2 linked regions of the Undibacterium parvum genome follow. The protein of the gene in region 1 interacts with the protein of each later gene in a pairwise test. Links are inferred from orthologs where the notes say so. Each region holds a gene or a part of one and is shown in the gene's direction. Other genes may lie near its edges. The genes, in order: rlmN and ftsZ.

What was found.
Region 2: the proteins of rlmN (region 1) and ftsZ interact in binary tests that used the Escherichia coli proteins (3 or more experiments, as listed by UniProt). The link is inferred for Undibacterium parvum from one-to-one orthologs.

Annotation. Positions count from the first base shown.
Region 1 is NZ_CP034464.1:118,581-121,715, reverse strand. The notes cover bases 167-2,975. They hold rlmN (dual-specificity RNA methyltransferase RlmN), read left to right. Parts: upstream 167-896; coding sequence 897-2,054; downstream 2,055-2,975. Other genes in these bases: EJN92_RS00580 (RodZ domain-containing protein), read left to right, coding at 2,844-2,975; pilW (type IV pilus biogenesis/stability protein PilW), read left to right, coding at 2,051-2,851; ndk (nucleoside-diphosphate kinase), read left to right, coding at 406-831; EJN92_RS00600 (2Fe-2S iron-sulfur cluster-binding protein), read left to right, coding at 167-229. In the rest of the region: more of EJN92_RS00600, read left to right, coding at 1-166; more of EJN92_RS00580, read left to right, coding at 2,976-3,135.
Region 2 is NZ_CP034464.1:2,926,790-2,930,101, forward strand. What follows is about bases 232-3,217. They hold ftsZ (cell division protein FtsZ), read left to right. Parts: upstream 232-1,120; coding sequence 1,121-2,314; downstream 2,315-3,217. Other genes in these bases: ftsA (cell division protein FtsA), read left to right, coding at 232-976; EJN92_RS12805 (peroxiredoxin), read left to right, coding at 2,518-3,024; lpxC (UDP-3-O-acyl-N-acetylglucosamine deacetylase), read left to right, coding at 3,146-3,217. Also shown: more of ftsA, read left to right, coding at 1-231; more of lpxC, read left to right, coding at 3,218-3,312. UniProt on the Escherichia coli protein: Essential cell division protein that forms a contractile ring structure (Z ring) at the future cell division site. The regulation of the ring assembly controls the timing and the location of cell division.

The DNA of each region.
Region 1 (3,135 bases):
TGCGGGGGTATCTTTGCCAAGTTCGTGTCGCAATGGCAGTTGTCGAACGTGTATGTGTCAGTTGCTTGGCGGTGCCGTGCAGCATCGAATTGATTGGCCCAGTTTGAGCTCAGATGAAAAAGCCGATGCTTGGATACTACCGTGCGTCGCTGTGCCCTTAGATGATCTGATATTGGATGTGCCGTATGCAAAAAAAGGGGTGTGTGTAGGCGCATGGTTTTTTTTGTAAATTCAGTCTGGCTTGAATTTTTACTGATTGTGATTGCAATGGACGTAAAAATGAATCTCTTTGGCAATTGTGTTTCTGGACAACATGCATTGCTATAGATGTTTTATGGTAAAATCGAAGGTTGAATGAATTCTTAAAATTTTTTCTTAACCCTTTCATTTTATTGGAGTTTTTAGATGGCTATCGAACGCACATTGTCTATTATTAAACCGGATGCAGTTGCAAAAAACGTAATCGGTCAAATTTACAGCCGTTTTGAAGGCGCAGGCTTGAAAATCGTCGCAGCGCGTATGATGCATTTGTCACGCGCTGAAGCTGAGGGTTTTTATGCTGTTCACGCTGCACGTCCTTTCTTTAAGGATTTGGTTGATTTTATGATTTCAGGTCCTGTTATGGTTCAGGCTTTGGAAGGTGAAAACGCAGTTTTGGCGCACCGTGATTTGATGGGTGCAACTGATCCTAAGAAGGCTGAAAAAGGTACTATTCGTGCTGATTTCGCAGATTCTATCGATGCGAATGCAGTTCATGGTTCTGATGCTGTTGAGGCTGCAGCGGTCGAGATCGCTTATTACTTCCCAGCTTTGAACGTGTACTCACGTTAATTGTTTTTTTGTTGAATAAACTTTGGGCTTTGTTTATTGGGCCTAAAGTGTGAAAGAAGATGCATATGACGGTTCTCACCAATTTGTTGGATTTGGATCCTGCTCAGCTCATTGCTTATTGTGATGAGTTGGGTGAGAAGCCGTTTCGCGCAAAGCAATTGCAGCGCTGGATACATCAGTTTGGCGCCAGTAATTTTGAAGATATGACGGATCTTGCTAAGTCTTTGCGGGAGAAGCTTGCTGGTCGCGCCTATGTTGCTGCGCCAGTTGTTATTAGTGATCATATTTCTACTGATGGAACTCGTAAGTGGTTGCTTGATGTCGGGCAGGGAAATGCTGTTGAGACAGTTTTTATTCCGGAGGAGAAGCGAGGTACTTTGTGTATTTCGACTCAGGCTGGATGTGCTGTAAATTGCCGGTTTTGCTCTACCGGTAAGCAAGGATTTAATCGTAATTTGAGTGTGGGCGAGATTATTGGTCAGTTGTGGATGGCTGAATTTGAATTGCGTAAGAGTAAAGGTGTTGAGCCAGGTCCTAAAGGTGAGCGTCAGATTACCAATGTCGTCATGATGGGGATGGGTGAGCCATTGTTGAATTTTGAGCCTACTGTCACGGCATTACGTTTGATGCTCGATGATAATGCGTATGGGCTATCGCGTCGGCGCGTGACATTGTCAACTAGTGGCGTTGTGCCTATGATTGATAAGTTGTCACAAGAGTGTCCGGTGGCATTGGCTGTGTCCTTGCATGCATCGAATGACGCATTGCGTGATAGCTTGATTCCGCTCAATAAGAAACATCCTCTTAACGAATTGATGGCTGCTTGTCAGCGCTATCTGGAATTCGCGCCGCGTGATTTTGTGACGTTTGAGTATTGCATGCTTGATGGGGTCAATGATACGGATCAGCATGCTAGAGAGTTAGTGCAGTTGGTGAAGAGTGTACCGTGTAAGTTTAATTTAATTCCTTTTAACCCGTTTCCTGAATCTGGTTTGACGCGCTCAGCCAATCCGCGTATTAAGGCTTTTGCACAGATATTGATGGATGCCGGCGTTGTGACCACCATACGCAAGACTCGCGGTGATGATATTGATGCTGCATGTGGGCAATTAGCGGGTGAGGTGCAGGATAGAACCAAGGTTCAAGAGCGTATGAAGAAGATGGATGAGTACAAGCGAAAATTCGGCGAAAACTTTGGGAAAATCGTGGAGGTTACTCAGTGAATATTGGGGCATTTCAAAATTTTAAGATGTTTGGGGTTTTGTTTGCTCTGATGCTGTCAGCCTGCGTAAGCCAAAAGCTTGACGGCGGTCGGACTGATGCAAATCCGTCTACCGAGAAGGTCGATACACAAAATCGTTCATCCATACGTATGCAGTTGGCGGTCGGTTACTATCAACAAGGGCTGCATAAAGTTGCGCTTGATGAGATTAAACATGCCTTGCAATCGTCCCCAGATTTGGTTGATGCCTATAGTTTGCGTGCCTTGATTTATATGGATACTGGTGAGACCCAGTTGGCAGAAGATAATTTTTTGCATGCGCTTAAGTTGGCCCCAAATAACTCGGAGTTGGCAAATAATTATGGATGGTTTTTGTGTCAAAACGGACGTGAAAAGCAGTCGTTACAATACTTTGAAAAAGTAATTAAGGATCTGAGTTATCCAACTCCAGCCAAGGTTTTAAATAATGCAGGTGTATGCAGCCTAAAATTGAAGGATGTTGCTGGTGCCGAGCGTTACTTTATGCAGGGATTTCGTGAGCAGCCGGATAATCCCTCTTTAAATGTTAATTTGGCTAAGGTCTTTTACGACCAGGCTAGTTATGAAAAAGCAAAATTTTATATTGATAGGGTCATTAAGGCTGAGATTATGGCGGCGGATGTATTGTGGCTAGCAATTAAAATTGAAAATAAGCTTTCCGATCAATTGGCTGTCACTGGGCTTTCCACTCAATTGAGGCGGCGTCACCCTAACTCGAAAGAGTACGCGATGTTGCAACGGGGAGCTTTCAATGAGTGATAATGGTGCAAGTAAATCATTGGATTCTTCTATGTTGGAGTCTGAGGTGCTTTTGAAGCCTACTTTTGCAGTTGTTGAAACGGTTGGAATTTTGCTTTCCGCTGCTAGGCGGCAAAAAGATTTATCTGTTCAGCAAGTTGCAGATCAATTGAAGTTGGCGCCAAGACAGATATCTGCAATCGAGTCCAATCAATTCGATGCGCTGCCGCAAATGGTGATCGTCAGAGGTTTTATCCGATCCTATGCAAAGCTATTGAAGCTTGATGCAGACGCAGTCGTCGCTT
Region 2 (3,312 bases), 2.8 Mb from region 1 along the record:
TATCCGTAGCTTCAACTCTAGCGGTATGGTTGCGATTAAGGATAAAGAAGTCACCGCGGCCGATGTCTCGCGCGTCATAGAAACCGCTAAAGCGGTGAATATTCCTACTGACCAGCAACTGCTGCATACCTTGCCACAAGAGTTCATCGTGGATAGTCAGGACGATGTGCGCGAACCAATAGGGATGAGCGGCATCCGTCTTGAGGTGAAGGTTCACATCGTTACCGGTGCGGTTTCTGCGGTACAAAATATCGTCAAATGCGTGCGCCGTTGCGGCCTCGAAGTTTCTGATTTGATCTTGCAACCTATGGCCTCGGCTGAAGCAGTTCTCACCAAAGACGAAAAAGAATTGGGCGTGGTCCTGATTGACATTGGTGGTGGCACTACTGATGTTGCGGTATTTAGTGAGGGTGCGATTCGGCATACTGCGGTGATACCGATTGCCGGCGATCAGATCACCAACGATATCGCGATGGCACTACGCACACCGACCTCGGAGGCTGAAGAAATTAAAATCAGATTCGGTGTTGCTAAACAGGTTCTGGCTGATCCATCCGATACGCTAGATGTTCCTGGTTTGGGTGACCGCGGTCCAAGATCGCTATCACGTCAGGCTTTGGCGGCGGTGATAGAGCCGCGTGTTGAAGAACTATTCGCCTTGGTGCATCAAGTGGTGCGCGAATCAGGCTACGAAGATGTGCTCTCTTCCGGTATCGTTTTGACGGGCGGCTCAGCCATCATGCCGGGGATGGTAGAGATGGCTGAAGACATATTTTTAAAGCCAACTAGATTGGGAATGCCGGTCTATTCTGGTCAGTTGGCGGACGTGGTGCGCAGCCCACGTTATGCGACAGTTTTGGGGTTGTTGTTGGAAGCAAAGAAGCAGTATATGCGCGGGCATATCGTGACCAAACAAGAAGGTTCGGCAAAAGCGGTCTGGCAACGCATGAAAGAGTGGTTTTTGGGGAATTTTTAGATTATTTATACGTATAAATCGCGTATAAAGTAAGCATAAATTGTAGTAATCATTTTATAATGTTGTTATCTGCAGTTTGCATTCGCTAGTCGTGACATAGGGTGATGACTAGCGACTGAAAACTGCCTACTTGGAGGATGCATGATGGAGTTCGATATGGTCGATAACGCTACGCAAGGCACCGTAATCAAGGTGGTCGGTGTTGGTGGTGCCGGTGGCAATGCAGTACAGCATATGATTAACAAGGGTGTCTCTGGCGTCGAGTTCATTTGCGCCAATACTGACGCTCAGGCGCTGACGCAATCCAAAGCACACAATGTGATACAAATCGGTGAAACTGGTTTGGGCGCAGGGATGAAGCCTGAGGTTGGTCGTCAGTTGGCTGAAGAGTCACGCGCGCGAATTGAAGATGCCTTGCGAGGTTCGCATATGGTTTTTATCGCCGCAGGTATGGGCGGTGGAACTGGTACCGGAGCTGCGCCTGTCGTTGCGCAGATCGCCAAGGAATTAGGTGCATTGACCGTTGCGGTGGTTTCCAAGCCATTTTCTTACGAAGGTAAGAAATGTATGGATATCGCTGACGAAGGTTTGGAAGCGCTGTCCAAGCATGTCGATTCTCTCATCATCATTCTCAATGAAAAGCTGGAAGAGATTTACGAAGATGACAGCATGATAGAGTGGCTGCAACACGCCGACAATGTACTCAATAATGCGGTTGCGGGTATCGCTGAAATCATCAATGTACCAGGCCATATCAACGTCGATTTTAACGACGTGAAAACGATTATGGGCGAGCAGGGTAAGGCCATGATGGGAACGGCAACCGCTTCTGGCGTAGACCGCGCCCGTATTGCAGCGGAGCAGGCAGTGGCCTCTCCACTGCTAGACGGTATCGATTTGTCTGGTGCGCGTGGTGTCTTGGTTAACGTTACCGCTAGTCGTAGTCTGAAGGGTAAAGAGATCAAAGAAGTCATGGCAGCGGTACGTGCATTTGCTGCCGATGATGCCTCGATCGCCCAAGGGATTGCGTATGACGATAGCATGGGTGACGATATCCGCGTCACTGTAGTGGCAACAGGTTTGGGCCGTGGCAAGAAAAATATTCAGCTGGTGCAAACACCTATGCTGCGTACCGGTACTCACAATGAGCCTATGATGATGGCGACTACCGCCAGCACTACAGCAAATATGGGGATGACATCGTCGGCCGGCTTCGAAAGCCTGAGTAAGCCAGCGGTATGGCGACGTGAATCAGCCTCTGATCAGGTGCGTGCTTTGGAAAAAAATGGAATGGAAACTTATGATATTCCGGCTTTTTTACGCAAACAAGCTGATTGATCTTGCTTCGCCAAAATATCGTGCGATGTAGTTTGAAATAGTTGAAAAATAGCTCGAAGCAAAACGCCGGCAATCGCTGGCGTTTTGCTTTCTGCAAGAAAATTAAGACTAAGGCATACTTGCGCTCAGCCCGTTTTTTAACAATACACAAAGTTGATGTTTGTTATGAGGCGGTGTACTTTCATCTATTACTGGAGCCAGATATGACTATCAAGATCGCAGAAAAATTACCCGAAGGCAGTTTAGCCGAATTCATCGAAGTCGAATCTGAGGGTTGCTCACTCGGACCAAATACTTTTAGCGTAGCCGATCTGAGCAAAGGTAAGACCATCGCAATTTTTGGTTTGCCAGGCGCCTATACACCAACTTGCTCGGCTAAACATGTACCAGGTTATGTGGAACACGCTGCGGCTTTGAAAGCCAAGGGCGTCGATGAAATCTGGTGTATCTCGGTCAATGATGCGTTTGTGATGGGCGCATGGGGGCGTGATCTGAAAGCGACTGGCATCGTGCGTATGATGGCCGACGGTAATGGCGCATTCAGTAAGGCTTTGGGTTTGGATGCTGATTTTAGTAAATTCGGTATGGGCACGCGTTCCCAGCGTTATTCTTTACTCGCAGTTGATGGCGTAGTGAAGCAATTGAATATTGAAGAAGGCGGAAATTTCGAAGTATCGAATGCAGAAACGATGCTGGCGCAATTGTCCTAATTTTTTTCCTCGTAAAAAAGCGCACAAATTTGTGCGCTTTTTTATTTTTGATGCCAGCTTTTAATTGCTAGTCGCAAGCTACTTACGGGTATCGATTTTGGCAAGCAGATATAATACTCAGATGTTAAAACAAAGAACAATCAAAAAACAGGTCAAAACCATAGGTGTGGGAGTTCACTCCGGTACTAAGGTGGATTTGATACTGCGTCCAGCGCCTATCGATACTGGCATCGTGTTTACCCGTATTGATTTAAACCCGCCCGTGGTATTTGAAGCGCAAGCCTTGAA